2 linked regions of the Pelagicoccus sp. SDUM812003 genome follow. The main gene of each other region encodes a partner of the protein of the gene in region 2 in a complex. Links are inferred from orthologs where the notes say so. Each region holds a gene or a part of one and is shown on either strand. Other genes may lie near its edges.

Region 1 (6,955 bases), on a different replicon or contig from region 2:
GCGAAGTCGCCTTGAACAAGGAAGCCCGGATGCATCGTCTGCAAAACCAGCGACGCATCACCTACTCGCTTATCGAGAGAGCCCGCACCTTGCTGGCGCCAGGCAAACCCTTCAGCCGCGAGCTCCACGAGCTCTTCCGCTCCCAAGGGAAATTCGGCTCCAAGGATCGTCGCCTCTACCGCGAGCTCATCTACACCTACCTGCGCTACCTGCCTTGGCTCGACCCGATCTACAAGGACCAGTCCGCGTTCATGAACGCCCTGATCTGTCTCGCCGCGCCTACGGAGGAAGTCAGCTCGCTGTATCCAACGCTTCCTGACAAAAGGCCGCCCGAGCTCCCGGAAGGGAAACGCCACAAGGTTTTGAAACGCGAAGACCACCAGCTGATGGAGCTGTTGCCGGACTGGTTTGCCAACCACTGCAAGCGGCACGTATCCATCCGCTCCTTGCTCCCGCTGATTTCTCGTCCGCCGCTCTGGCTGCGCATCCAGCGCGATCCTGAGGAGACCGTGCTGGACCAGCTGCGAAAAGCCCCTCCTAACGCAGAAATCGCCCAGCAGATCGCCCCTCATCCGGAGGTCCCTAACTGCTTGCACGCTCCCGCCGACTTCAAACTGACCGAGCTACCGGTCTACCTGAACGGCATGGTGGAGATCCAGGACATCAGCTCCCAGATCCTGCTCAACCTGATTCCCTCGCCCGTTCGCGGGAATTGGCTCGACGCCTGCGCCGGAGCCGGAGGCAAAACCCTGCAGCTGGCCAAGCTGCTAAAACCCTACGGCAAAGTGGACGCCTACGAGCCGAGAGCCTCCGCCGTGCGAGAGCTGTCGGCTCGGGTGAAGCGCTCCGAGCTGAGCAACATCACGCTGCTCGATCGCCGTCCCAGCTCCGGCCAGTACGACGGCGTTCTGGTGGACGCTCCCTGCAGCGGCTCGGGCACTTGGCGCCGGCATCCCTACCTCATGCGGCAAACCCGCGAGCGCGACGTTTTCGACTACGCGGAAAAGCAGTTCACCATCCTAAAAAGCTATGCCCCCCTGGTGAAAACTGGCGGATTGCTGGTCTACTGCACCTGCTCGCTCAGTCGTTTCGAAAACGAGGCGGTGACGGAGCGGTTTCTCAAAGCCAGCTCCGAGTACGAGCACCAGCCCCTGCCCAGCCAGTTCGGACTGCAGGATCACGGGCTCGGCATCACCGTGTATCCCGAGGACTTCAATGGCGACGGCCTCTACGTCGCCTGCCTCAAGAGAGTCCGCTAGCCAGGCCCGCCTCGCTTTTCGCCGCAAGGCGCCGCTTTGTGAACAATTTCGCATTGCCAGCGGCTCGTCGCCAGACGTGAATTCAGCCCGTGGAAGCGGATACCGACCCAAGAATAAAGCTCTCTGTCTTCGAAGGCCCCCTGGACCTTCTGCTTTTCCTTATCCGCAAGCACGAGATCGACGTCTACGACATTCCCATCGAGCTGGTGCTCGACCAGTACCTGGCGGTGATCAACAGCATGCAGCAGGTCAAGCTGGAGGTGGCAGGCGACTTCTTCGTCATGGCCGCCACCCTGATGGAGATCAAAAGCCGGCTGCTCCTGCCGAAACAGAAACGGGCCGCCTCCACCGAAGACGACGAGGACGACGATATCGATCCGCGCTGGGAGTTGGTTCACCAGCTTCTCGAATACAAGAAGTTCAAGGAAGCCGCCGACACTCTGGACAAGCTTTCCGACCGAGCCGCCCTCTTCAAGGAGCGCGACTACGCCTCGATCAACAAGCAGGAGACGCCAGTTCGCCCACTCAAGCCGGAGGACAAGATCTCCGTCTGGAACTCCTACAACATCGTGCTGCGCCGACTCACCGAAAAGCTGGTCATCGGCGAGATCAAGGACGACGCGGTCACGGTGGTGGACCAGATGGAATTGCTGATCGAAAAGATCAAAACCACCCGCGAGTTCACCTTCACCTCCCTCTTCGACGGACCGATCAGCCTCAAGATCCTGGTCGTCACCTTCATCGCCATCCTGGAGCTCACTCGCCTGAAGCGCCTCAAGGTGCAGCAGGACGCGGCCTTCAGCGACTTCATCGTGACCGGCCTGGAAGGGGGCGAGACGCTCAGCTTCGAGGACGAAAAGGTTCTTGATCAGCTTCCGGGTTGAGTCAGGCTCAGTGCCTAGTGAGAGACCAAAGACCTACACAAGCGCACTTGCTCGGTATAGGCCTCGACAATCAGGATGGTCACAAACGCATCACCAGAGCAGAGGAGTTTTCCATCGTTGGCGGTTCACAGGAAACCCACGAGAAAATGACCGAGACGGTGGTCAAGACCTTCGAGGATATGAAACGGGCAGGAAAACAGTTGAACAACATCGAGCAGAAGCACCTCGCGGAGCTCATCGAAAAGAACCGTCCCAAGGACTAGCAGTCCCGGGTGGCGCCCACGCCGCCCCATCCCCCCGCATGAACCGCCTCTCCGACAATCGTCCCCCTAGCCAGTCGCGCCTCACCATCGAGGACGCCCACGGACGTCAGGCGACAGAGATCGACGGCGGCAAACGGGGCGAGACGCTCATTGCAGCCGACGCGGAGGGGAATTCGTTGACTTTGCTCGAGGAGTACGCCGCCAGGCGAAACAAGCGACCCGTGAGGGCGGAATTAGCATTCAGCCTCTTCTGCGCCACCGCTTCGCTTGCATTTGCGGCGCTAATCTATTTTAAAACGCTCTAATCATGGCAGACATCATCAACCTGAACGAACAAAGCTTCAACGACGCGATCGCCAAGGCGAGCGGCCCTGTCCTCGTGGATTTCTGGGCTCCTTGGTGCGGCCCCTGCAAGGCCATCGCCCCATTGCTCGAGGAAATAGCCGGCGAACTGGACGGCAAAGCGGCCATCACCAAAGTGAACGTCGATGAAAACAGCGCCATCGCTGCCAAGTTCAATGTGCGCGCCATACCGACCTTGATCCTCTTCAAGGATGGCGAACAGGTTGAGCAGATCGTAGGCATGGTCGGCAAGGACGACCTCAAGTCGAAGATCGAATCCCACATCTAAAGCGTCGCCGCCGGACGGCCACCCACTTTCAAAACGAAGCCCTCGATCGCCAGACCGAGGGCTTTTTGTTTGGGCATGACGCCTCCGCAAGGAGAGAGCGCCCCAAGCTACTCCACCGTCTGATCCATGGGCATGCCGAGCTTTTCGAACATATCGCGGCGCCCCGCCTTGTCCGCCTCCAGAATCCGGTGAGCGTACTGGGCCACGTCCTTGGCCACCTTGCGCGGCACCACGATCACTCCGTCGCCATCGGCCACCACCACGTCTCCCGGCATGACGAGCACGCCACCGACCACGATGGGGCGGTTGATGGACTCGATTTCGTTGCGCCCGGGTCGAATGCCTCGCCCCTTCTTGCGCAAGTAAAGCGGCACTTCCTGCATGGCGATCTCGTCGGTGTCACGCGAGGTCGCATCCGTCACCACTCCGACCGCGCCGAGCGACTTCCAGAGTAGGATGTTGTAGGAGCCGATCGACCCCACGTCAGCGGTTTCCACATCGTCCAGCACCACCACCGAACCGGGAAACAGGTGATCCGCGAAGGGCTCGGAGGAATACTGGTTGTAGAAGTTTCCCACCCATGCATCGAAATCCTCGCCCGGCTCCGGTCCGGCCCGCCGCTGCGTGGGCACATAGCGAGCGGTCACCGCGATGCCGCGAAACACATGCTTGAGGGTTTCGTGGTCCACCCAGTCCGGGTGGATGGCCGGATCCACCAGCCCCGTGTCCGCCAAGCCCACGAAATCCATGCCGTCGGAAACGTCCGCCACCCGCAGCCCTTGGTAGAGCTGCAGGATCGCGTCGTTCTCCTCCTGGGTATAGGTCCGAGTCTCGATATAGTTTTGCGGTTGGCCTTTCGTGTCGTCCTGAGAAAACGCGGGCGTCGTCGCCGCGCAGAGTGAGGCTGTCGCCAAAACAAGAATGCGTTTGTCGATCATAGTCGGGGTGTCCTTCGGTTTTTGGGGTTTCGTTGCGCCGCCCGCAGAGACGAGCGGCAGTCGCCAAGGTTGAAAAAAAGACAGCGCATCGCAGCGATTCTTCAAACCTTGTGAATATATCTCAAGGGATTTGAGATTGACTAGCCTAGCGCCCTTACGCGTAGTTTGCCTACCCCCTTTTAGCTCACCCTTAAGAGAATCGCTATGTCATCCCCGCAGACCCCGTCACCGTCCTCCAAGGGCAGCGAAAACGTGTCCTTTTCCTCAAAAGTCATCTACGGACTCGGATCCGGCAACGACATGTGGGGGAACTGGCTCTACCCGACCTTCGCCTGGACCGTCTTCAACATGTATCTCGGACTTCCGGGCAAGATGGTCAGCCTAGCCCTCACCATGCGTCTGGTCTGGGACATTTTCACCGATCCCTTCTTCGGTTGGTGGTCCGACAACACTCGAACGCGCTTCGGACGGCGCCGACCCTTCATCCTGATCGGCTCCATCCTCTCCGGCGTCACCTTCCCGCTGCTCTTCACGGTGGGAGACGGCTGGTCGGACACCGCCTACTTCGCCTGGATGATCGTATCGTCCATGCTTTTTATGACCATGGTCAGCTGCTACAACGTGCCTTATCAAAGCCTGGGCAACGAGCTGAGCCCGGACTACAGGGAACGCACCTCCATCTACGCGTTTCGCGGCAGCATCCAGAAGATCATGGAGGTGGGCATGTTTCTGGCCCCAGCCTTCGCCACCGCTCTGGCCTGGGAAAACGCTCGCCTGAGCGACGTGCCCGCTCGTCTGGGCGGCTTGATCTCCGGCGGCTTCCAATGGACCGGCGAGCTGCTTGCCGCATTGTTTTCCGGAAACGGCGACACCCTGCTTAGACTCGCTGAAATGCCCTTTGGCATGCGCTCCGGCACCGGCGAGGAAAACGTGAACGTGGTGCTGGGAGCCCAAGTCTACACCTCCATCCTTGGCGGCATCATGATCGTCATCGGCTGCGCGCTCTACTTCGGATTGAAGGAGCGCTACTACGACAAGCTTGTACAGAGCGCCCCCAGCAAGGTCCGCATCACCGAAACCCTGGGCGAAGTGCTCAAGTGCAAGCCCTTTCGAGTGCAGCTTTCCATGGGCCTCGCCTACTCGCTCGGCCTGAGCATGGTGGGCACGCTCGGCCTCTACGCCACGGTCTACTACGTGAGCGCCGGCAACCTGACCGAAGGCAACTTGTGGAACTTTCGCATGGGTCTCTCGAACATGTTCTTCGGCTTCCTCGGCCCGGTGATCTTCGGCGGCCTGATCGGCCGTTGGCTCGACAAGCGAAACACCATTCTCATCATCCAGGCCTGCGCCGTGGCGGTCTTCACCGCTACCTGGTGGCTGTACAGTCCCGAGGTCAAGTGGCTGCAGCTCTTCGCCTCCGGCCTCATCGCCTTCACTCAGGCCGCCTTCTGGATGATGTACGGCTCCATCGGAGCGGACGTCATCGACTACGACGAACTGCAAAGCGGCAAACGTCGCGAAGGGGCCTTCACCGCTTGCGGCACCTACGTCATGAAAATCGGCATGGTGCTGGGCACCTTCATCACCGGCTTCGTGCTGGACTGGACCGGTTTCGACGCCGAACTCGGCGGCGACCAGGACCCGAGCGCCATCTTCTGGATACGCTTCCTTTTCGCCGCGGTGCCCATCGCAGGCATCGTCGTGTCCTTCATCATGATCGTCAGCTTCCCGCTCAGCCGGGAAAAGATGCGAGAAATCCGCCAGCAGCTGGAAGCCCGACGCGGAGCGGTCTAGCCGACTGCGGATCCGATAGCCGCTTTCCTGCGGAAGGCGGCTACCCTATCGATTCATCCTAGAAAAAAACGGACGACCATTGGAGGCCGCCCGTTTTTGTCCTAAATTTCCTGATACGTATCGAAGAGCGACCTAGCTCGAATCGACTCCTTGACCGCTTTCAAGCTGGTCTTGTCACGAGGCGACACGCGTATCGATCGGGTCTCGCCGGGCAGCAGATGGATGAAGTTGTCGGAGTAGCGGGCGGCGATGCCCTTGAGCTCCAGCCAGGTCCAAAGCGATGGCTTGCTGGCCGATAGCGTCACCTCGAAGGAACCGCCATCTGACTTCTTCACTTTGCAGGAAAGCTTCGGGTCCTGCAGCTTGAGGTGCTTGGGCCGAGCCAGCGTGACGAGGTTTTCGCTCACCACCTCACCGTCCTGGCTGAGGAAAAGCTTCACCAGCAATCCGCGCTCGCCATGCTCCTTGACCAGCTTCGCCAACGAAAGCGTTTTCACCGTTTTGGAGGCGTTCGCGGGCACCCGCAGCGCCTTGGACCCCGACTCCAGCTCGTCGCCGCTGAGATCGACCACCTTCCATGCCACGGTGGCTTTGGCCCTCTGAAGCTGATCGCTGACCACATGGATCTCCACATTCTTCGTATCCAGATCCTCAACACCGGTGACCAGCAGCGGAGCGAAGAAATCGCGAGCGGCGTAGTGCAAGGCTTTCCATTTTCCGAAATAGTCCAGCGAAGACCAGCTCGCCACCTGCCAGCAGTCGTTGAGCTGCCAATACAAGGCGCCCATGCAGCGCGGCTTGTTCATGCGCCAGTGCTCAACGGCGTACTTGATAGCCAACCCCTGCAGAATCTGCGTCAACCAGACCGTGTTTTCAAAGCCGACCGGCAAGCGAAACCAGCTAAGCATGTAGTCGATGATGGCGCTGTTGCCGATCGGGCTGCGCTGGTGATGCTCCATCACGAAGGAGGTGACGTTGCGCTCTTCCGGCTCCGTATAGGTCTCGATGGTGCTGGGCTCGGGAAAGCTCTGAAATCCGAACTCGCTGCAGAAGCGGTGAAACGCGGTGCGATACCACTCGAAAGGTCGACGCCCGTGCCAGACCTTCCAAAGGTGGGCGTCTCCACAATCTGGATTCTGCGAGTACTTTCGATCGCCCACCGGAGAATGCTCGCTAGATGGCCAAT
Region 2 (7,026 bases):
TCCGGATTGCTTTTCAACCCTCGTCTGCTTGGAATGCCCCCATGTTCGATCCAGTTGAGAAGCTTAAGGAATACATTGCCTGCCGAAGCGTATCCGCGGACTCCGCGTTCAAGGAAGACATGTTGAAAACGCGAGACTTCGTGGCGGACATGTTCAGCGGAATGGGACTGAGTGTTGAGATTGTGAATACGAACAAGCACCCGGTGGTACTCGCCAAGCGCGAGGGCGACCCCGAGTGGCCGCATGTGGTGATCTATGGCCACTACGATGTTCAGCCGGTCGATCCGATCGAGCTTTGGGAGACCCAGCCCTTCGAAGCGATCGTCAAAGGCGACCGTATCTATGGTCGCGGAGCGGCGGACAACAAGGGACCGCAGATGGCTCACGTCGCGGCCGTCGGGCAACTGCTGGAGGAGCATCCCGATTTGCCGCTGCGGATTACTTTTCTGATCGAGGGCGAGGAGGAGATCGGAAGCCCCAGCTTGCTGCCCCTGCTGGTGGAGCGAAAGGAGATTTTCAGCGAGGCGGATTTCGTGCTGCTTTCCGATACCTTGAGCCCGAGTCCCGAGCAGATCGCGGTCACCGTGGGTTTGCGAGGAATCGTGGAGTTGGAGTTCGAATTGACCGGGCCGAAATCGGACCTGCACTCGGGCTTGCACGGCGGGGCGGTCTACAATCCGTTGCAAGCTATTTCGGAGCTATGCGCGTCGCTGCACACCGCGGAGAATCGTGTGAACATCGATGGGTTCTACGACGATGTGACTGAGGTGGAGCAGTGGGAACGCGACGAGCTGGCGGCGCTTGGTTTCGACGAGGAGCAGTACAAGCGGACCCTTAAGGTCGATAGCTTGCATCCGCTAGACGGATACACTGCCCAGGAAGCGATCCGCTATTTGCCGACGCTCGAATTCAATGGTCTCTGGGGTGGCTACCAGGGAGAAGGCAGCAAAACCATCGTGCCTTCTAAGGCCTCGTGCAAAATCACTTGTCGCCTTGTGGGCAACCAGAAGCCCGACGTCGTTGGCAAGCTGGTGGCGGAGGCGATCAAGCAGCGCGCTCCTAAAGGCTTTCAGCTCAAGTTTCGCATGGGCCATGCAGGTGTGCCCTATCAGGTGGTGCCGCCGGATCGACCCAATACGCCGAGCGATCAGCCGGAGTTGCTTGCCAAGGCGTTCAGAGCTACCGAGAAGGCGATCGAGAAGAGCTTCGGCAAGCGACCATTGTTTCTTCGCGAGGGCGGAAGCATCCCCATCATCGCGGATGTGAAGCGAGTGACGGGGCTGGACTCGGTGATGATCGGCCTGTTTCTGCCGGAAGACAATCTGCATGCCCCGAACGAAAGCATGAACCTGGATGTGTTGAAGAAAGGGATACAGGCGTCGAAGGAGATTTTGAAGGAAGTCGCTGGCGTCTGATGAAGGTCGGAGCGACGTTTGCGTTTAGCTATTCCTCGATTTCGTCTTCCGCGCTCTTGCCGCTTTCGACCACCTCGACTTCGCCCATCTCGACTTTGTATTCCTGTCTCCGATACACGTGGTTTTGCAGGCCTCCGCTTTCTTGGCCAAAGTAGGGCGCGGCGGCGCCGCTCATCAGAGCGACCGCTTCATCGAAGCTTGATCCGAGAGCTCGCATGCTGATGCGGGTGGACCAAAGGAGGTTTTTCTCCCCCTTTTCGCTGAGGGCTCGATTGTCCCAAGCCATTACGATGACCAGATAGCGCTCATCTTGCATCTGATGGAGCAGGGTCTCTTCGAGGGTGGAGGGGAACGCCTTTTCGCGCTCACGAGCGAGATCTTCGTCGAAGCCGAGAATTCGCGCGATGCGGGCGTCGCTCATTTGCTCCGCCATCATGTCCGTGTTGTGCTGAAGCAATTCGAAACGCGTGTCCGAAGGATCGAAGGTGTTGTAGGGCGAATTGGCCGCCGCGCCATCGCCGGAGATGCTGAGTTGGGCCTGCTCGCGAAGTCCTTCGAAAGCCCGCTCGAGTGCCATGAATTTGGTGGGGTCCTCAAGCCGCTCGATGCCGCCCCAGTGGACCACGATCAGCATGTCGGCCGACTTCGTGTCGGTCGTGGGGTAGAAGTTCTGCACCGCGAAGTCCTCCGCTAGGGTTTCGAGGATGCTGCGGAGGCTGACCTCCTTGATTTGGGTGCCACGGGTGGAGTCGCCGAAGAATTCACCTTCGGCGAAAATGTAGGAGAGCGGGCGATCGCCAGCTTCTCCTCTGAAGGCTTCGAAAGCGGGCGACGCGTCGGCTTTCACTGCGACACGCTTTTTCGCGTAGGCGTGCGGGCTCAACGCTAGGCTGCACATTGCAGCGATCAGAGTGGTTTGAAGAAGTGCTCGCATAGGATTCCAAAACCCTTGTGACCCAGGTGGGCTCTCTTCTCAACCAAATCAGACGTGAGGATGAAAAATCGCCCTGGGAAGGATCGCGGGTTTGAAAAAAGCCGCGTCCCGTGGAGAGGCGCGGCTGAGGAATTATGCTGTGGGAGTTTCTGGCCGCCTATTGCTCAGCCAGCCAGCGTTCCGCTTCGATGGCGGCTTGGCATCCCATGCCGGCGGCGGTGATGGCCTGGCGGTACACGTGGTCCGCGCAGTCGCCGGCCACGTAGACTCCGGGAAGCTTGGTCTTCACCTGGCTGCCGGCCGCCGGGACGAAGTACCCGTTTTCATCCGTGTCGATGGCGTTGGCGAAAGGCTCGGTGTTGGGGATGTGACCGATGGCGATGAACACCCCCTTGGCGTCGATGGACGAGGATGCCCCCGTCTTGCGGTTGGTGACCTTAACCGCGGTGGCGTAGCCTTGCTCGTCGGCTACCACTTCATCGACCACCGTGTCCCAGACCATTTCGATCTTCTCGTGCTCGATGGTGCGGTCGGCCATGACCTTGGAGGCGCGCAGCTCGTCGCGGCGGTGGATGAGGTAGACCTTGGAGGCGAAACGCGTCAGAAAGAGCGCTTCTTCGCAGGCGGTGTCGCCGCCGCCCACGACCACCACGTCCATGTTGCGGTAGAAAGCCCCGTCGCAGGTGGCGCAGGTGGTGACGCCCTTGCCGCCGTACATTTCCTTTTCGCCCGGCACGTCGAGCAGGCGCGGCGAGGCCCCGGTGGAAATGATCACCGACTTGGCTTTGTACTCTTTGTCGCCCGCTTTCAGAGTGTAGGGCGAGGAGGAGAAATCGACGCTGTCAATGATCGCCTGGGCGAAACGCGTGCCGAACTTGCTGGCCTGCTTGCGCAGATTGTCCATCAGCATGAAACCGTCCACGCCCTCGGGAAAGCCAGGGAAGTTTTCCACTTCGCTGGTCTGGGTGAGCTGTCCGCCTGGAAGGCTGCCCTCCAGCACCAGGGGCTCCAAATTCGCTCTGGCGGTGTAGATGGCGGCGGTGAGGCCGGAGCAGCCAGTTCCGATAATGATGACGTTTTCGATTTCTGAAGACATGGTTAGATATGAAATACTGCAACGAGGAGTGAGGGGGAAGAAATGCAGCAAAGCGATCGCGACCGCTTTGGCAATGGGAGAATTGGCGTTTCGAAATAGAGGAGCCAGCGCGGGGATTTACGGGGACGGCAAAAAGGGTTGAAGGCGGAAGCGAGATGGGTTGGAAGCTAGGCCATGTCGGGCATCATCGATACGCACACCCATCTGGAAAGTTTCGCTCGCAAGGGTCGATTGGAGGAGGCTCTGAGCGCTGCGGCGGAGGCCGGCTTGTCGCGTCTGGTGACGGTGGGCACGGATACGGACGACTGGACGCTCTACGCCGAGATGGCGGAAACTCATTCCCAGGTCGACTACACGGTGGGGATCCATCCCTGCTCGGTGGATGCGGGCTGGGAGAAATCGATCCCGCAAATCGAGCCGTTCTGGGGGCGGGAGCTAAAGCCGGTCGCGCTAGGCGAAATCGGTCTCGATCGCTTTCACCTTCCCAAGGACGAGGCTGCAGCGAAAACGGTTTTCGCTGCCCAAGTCGCCGCTTTCGAGGCTCAACTCGAGATCGCCAGACGTCTCGACTGCCCGGTGGTCATCCACTCGCGCGGAGCGTTCGCGGAGAGCGTGGAGGTGATCGACCGCAGCGGGGTGGACTGGACCAAGGTGGTTTTTCACTGCTTTTCCGAAGGTCCGGGCGAGATGAAGCAGCTGCTTGATCGCGGCGGCTTCGGGAGCTTCACCGGCATCATCACTTTCAAGAATGCGGAAGCCGTTCGCGACGCCGCCAAACTGCAGGGCCTGGATCGGCTGATGATCGAAACCGACGCTCCGTACCTCGCTCCCATGCCGCATCGTGGCAAACCCAACGAGCCCGCGTTCCTGGCGCATACCGCGGCGTATTGCGCGGAGCTGTTTGGGGTGACGGGAGAAGAGCTGGCGGAAAAGACGAGCACCGTTGCGAAGGCGTTTTACGGTCTCGCCTGATGGTGTCCGCAAGTTGTTTACCCAAAGAACTTGGGGATATCTAAACGCGTCCGGAGGTCGCGTTCCACCTTTGTGGAGCATCATGAGGGTGGAGCGTGACCTCCGGGCACGCTCTGGAAGAGTCGACTCTGCCTACTCGAGCTGCAGTCCGCCGGTGTGGCATTCGGCGCAGGTGAAGCCGAGGTAGGAGCCGTCTGGGTGGTCGAATTCGGTTTCGGGCGAATTGGCGAAGGTCATGTTGCCCGGTTCGCCTTGAGAAATGACATCGTGGCAGGTGTGGCAGTTTTTCGCGGAAAGGGTCTTGGAGCCGTCGAAGGTGCTGTGCTTGTCGTCGTGGCATCGGAAGCAGCCGAGCGTGTCCTTGTGTCCGATGTAGTCCGGATAGGCCCGCCAGTCGGCGTTCATATGCGGGAAGACGTTGTTGGCGTAGAAGTCATTCACGGTATCGATGGCTTGCTCGACTGCGGGAGCGGGGCCTTCCAGCTCGTCGCGCAGCATCTTCGTAATCGACGCGTGGGCTTCTTCGCTTGTTTCGTAGTCGGGATCGAGGGCGCGAGCGACGATGTATTTGATCTCGGGAATCCGGTTGGAAAGCTGGCCGCGATGGAGGGCTCGCTCGACGAGGTCGTTTGGCTTTTTGAAGCCGTGGGCGGGGCGGCTGTGGCAGTCGATGCAATCCATGGTTTTAGGATCGCTGACGTGGTTGAGGTCGGGCACGTTTTCCGCGTCCTCGTCCGGGGTGAAGGTGTATTCGGTCACGCTGCCGTCGGACTTGGTGACTTTGATCCAAGGGATGACATCGGGATTTTCCAAGGCAGTGGTGAACTCGATCTGGTTGTCGTCCTTGGCGTGCCAATGGATGCCGTTCGTTTCGTAGTTTCCTGATCTCTCCGGTCCCAGCTTAAGTCGGAGCGTGACGGAGAAAGGCGTGTTCTCGTCGTCGCTGAGGTAGTGGTGGTAGGTTTTGGCGACGTCCTTGAAATCGGGCCCGTCTTCGTGGCACTTGTTGCAGCTCTCTTGGGTGGTCGGCAGGTAGTGAGGGTCGGCTCGAAGCGGTTTTGGGTATTTGTCGAAGACGAGTGAATACAGCTTATAGATGCCGTGCCACTTCGCTTTGAAGGCTCCCTTCGCTCCTTCGCCGACGTGGCAGTCCACGCAATTGAGCATGGCGTGTACATCGTCGGGATAGGCGTCGTATTGCGGCTCCATGACGGAGTGGCAGAGCACGCCGCAGAATTGGTTGGAGCTGGTGTAGGTGTAGGTCTGGTAGCTGCCCATGCTGGTGGCGAACATGAAGACCATGGCTGCGCCGATGAATGCTCCGAAGATCCGTCGGTCCTTGAGCCGCGAGAGATCGAAGGTGAGCGTGACGCCGCGGTCGCGACGTTTTCGCCAGCTCCAGAGCCAGCCCACAAAGGCGAGCAGGGAGCCGAAGCCGAAGAACAGCGGGGCGACGATGTAGCTGAGAATGCCGACGTAGGGATTCGATCCACCGGTGACGAGATCGAAGCCGATCAGCAGTAGGAAGGCGAAGAAGCTGCCTCCGACGACGATGAGGCCTGCGAGACTGAGCCAATTGCGGAAGTGCAGGAGAAGTCCGTGCTCTTTTTCGTCGTTCGGTTCGCGAGGCATATTCGATCTTTGGATACGGTTCGCTTAAGACTCTTCGTTGGAGAGCGCGAGGCGATGTGGGTTGGGGTATGATAACTCTTGTTGTTGAAATGGATTTCGGGACGGCCGTGGGGCAATGTCGCGAAGGGGGGGGCTGCCGCCTTTCTCAGCGGCAGACCAGCGGCAGAAGTCGGGCGGCGTGACGCTACTTCGCTAAGGAGCGCACGTAGGCGAGGAAGGCGTTGATTTCCTCTTCGGTGTAGTCTTCTCCGTAGGCGTTCATAGTGAATTCGCCATCCTCTTTGACGCCTTCGTTGATGGCTTTGACGATTTCCTCGTCGCTCATCTTGGCCTGGACTTCCGGATCCCGGTAGTCCTTCAGCCGGAGCTTGCGGCCTTTTTTGGTGAGGCCGCTTCCGTCTTCGGCGTGGCATTTTTGGCAGTCCTTTTCCCAAGCGGCGACGACGTCGAATTCGTCAGCTACGAGGGAACTGCCGATCATGGCGGCGAGCGAAAGCATGAAGTAAGGTGTTCGTTTCATAAGGAATTTTAGTTCGTTTTAAGCGAGAGTGGCGGGTCAACGCCCCGCTCAACAGAGGGGCGCTGGCTTGTTTTGTATGAGGAATTGAATACTCCGTTGCTTGCGGCGAGGGCTTCGATTTGTCATGGCGCTAAAAGCGGTAGCGAATCGAGCTGTAGAGAATCTGGGCGTCGTAGTCGTTGAAGCCGCCGGAGGCCATGTCTTCGCTGTCGTAGTAGGCGTAGCGAAGGGTGAGCTGGGCGTTGTCGGTCAGCTTTCGGGTATAGGTGGCGGTCAGACCGATCTCGCGCAGATCGTCTCCGTAGGGCTGGGCGAATGCGCTATTGTCGACGTAGTTGTCGGTGCGGTTGTAGAAGAGGGTGACGCCGGCGTTCGAGTCCTCGTCGATACCCCAGTGGGCGCCGAGGTTGGCGTTGAAGAAATCGCCATCGAGCACGATCACCGTATCCGCCACACC

Evidence for each region.
Region 1: the proteins of trxB (region 2) and trxA are in contact, whole or in part, in a crystal structure (PDB 1F6M), measured with the Escherichia coli proteins. The link is inferred for Pelagicoccus sp. SDUM812003 from one-to-one orthologs.

Annotation. Positions count from the first base shown.
Region 1 is NZ_JARXHY010000017.1:31,839-38,793, reverse strand. The notes cover bases 1,499-4,375. They hold trxA (thioredoxin), read left to right. Parts: upstream 1,499-2,713; coding sequence 2,714-3,037; downstream 3,038-4,375. Other genes in these bases: QEH54_RS19095 (MFS transporter), read left to right, coding at 4,180-4,375; QEH54_RS19100 (hypothetical protein), read right to left, coding at 3,145-3,975; QEH54_RS19110 (hypothetical protein), read left to right, coding at 2,445-2,711; QEH54_RS19115 (hypothetical protein), read left to right, coding at 2,191-2,406; QEH54_RS19120 (segregation/condensation protein A), read left to right, coding at 1,499-2,143. In the rest of the region: QEH54_RS19125 (RsmB/NOP family class I SAM-dependent RNA methyltransferase), read left to right, coding at 1-1,259; more of QEH54_RS19120, read left to right, coding at 1,349-1,498; more of QEH54_RS19095, read left to right, coding at 4,376-5,769; QEH54_RS19090 (glycoside hydrolase family 2 protein), read right to left, coding at 5,871-6,955. UniProt on the Escherichia coli protein: Participates in various redox reactions through the reversible oxidation of its active center dithiol to a disulfide and catalyzes dithiol-disulfide exchange reactions.
Region 2 is NZ_JARXHY010000016.1:89,030-96,055, reverse strand. Bases 1,477-4,424 are described here. They hold trxB (thioredoxin-disulfide reductase), read right to left. Parts: upstream 3,446-4,424; coding sequence 2,507-3,445; downstream 1,477-2,506. Other genes in these bases: QEH54_RS18735 (TatD family hydrolase), read left to right, coding at 3,620-4,417; QEH54_RS18745 (hypothetical protein), read right to left, coding at 1,477-2,349. In the rest of the region: QEH54_RS18755 (GPP34 family phosphoprotein), read right to left, coding at 1-17; QEH54_RS18750 (dipeptidase), read left to right, coding at 42-1,415; more of QEH54_RS18745, read right to left, coding at 1,444-1,476; QEH54_RS18730 (NapC/NirT family cytochrome c), read right to left, coding at 4,550-6,049; QEH54_RS18725 (cytochrome c), read right to left, coding at 6,234-6,569; QEH54_RS18720 (hypothetical protein), read right to left, coding at 6,700-7,026.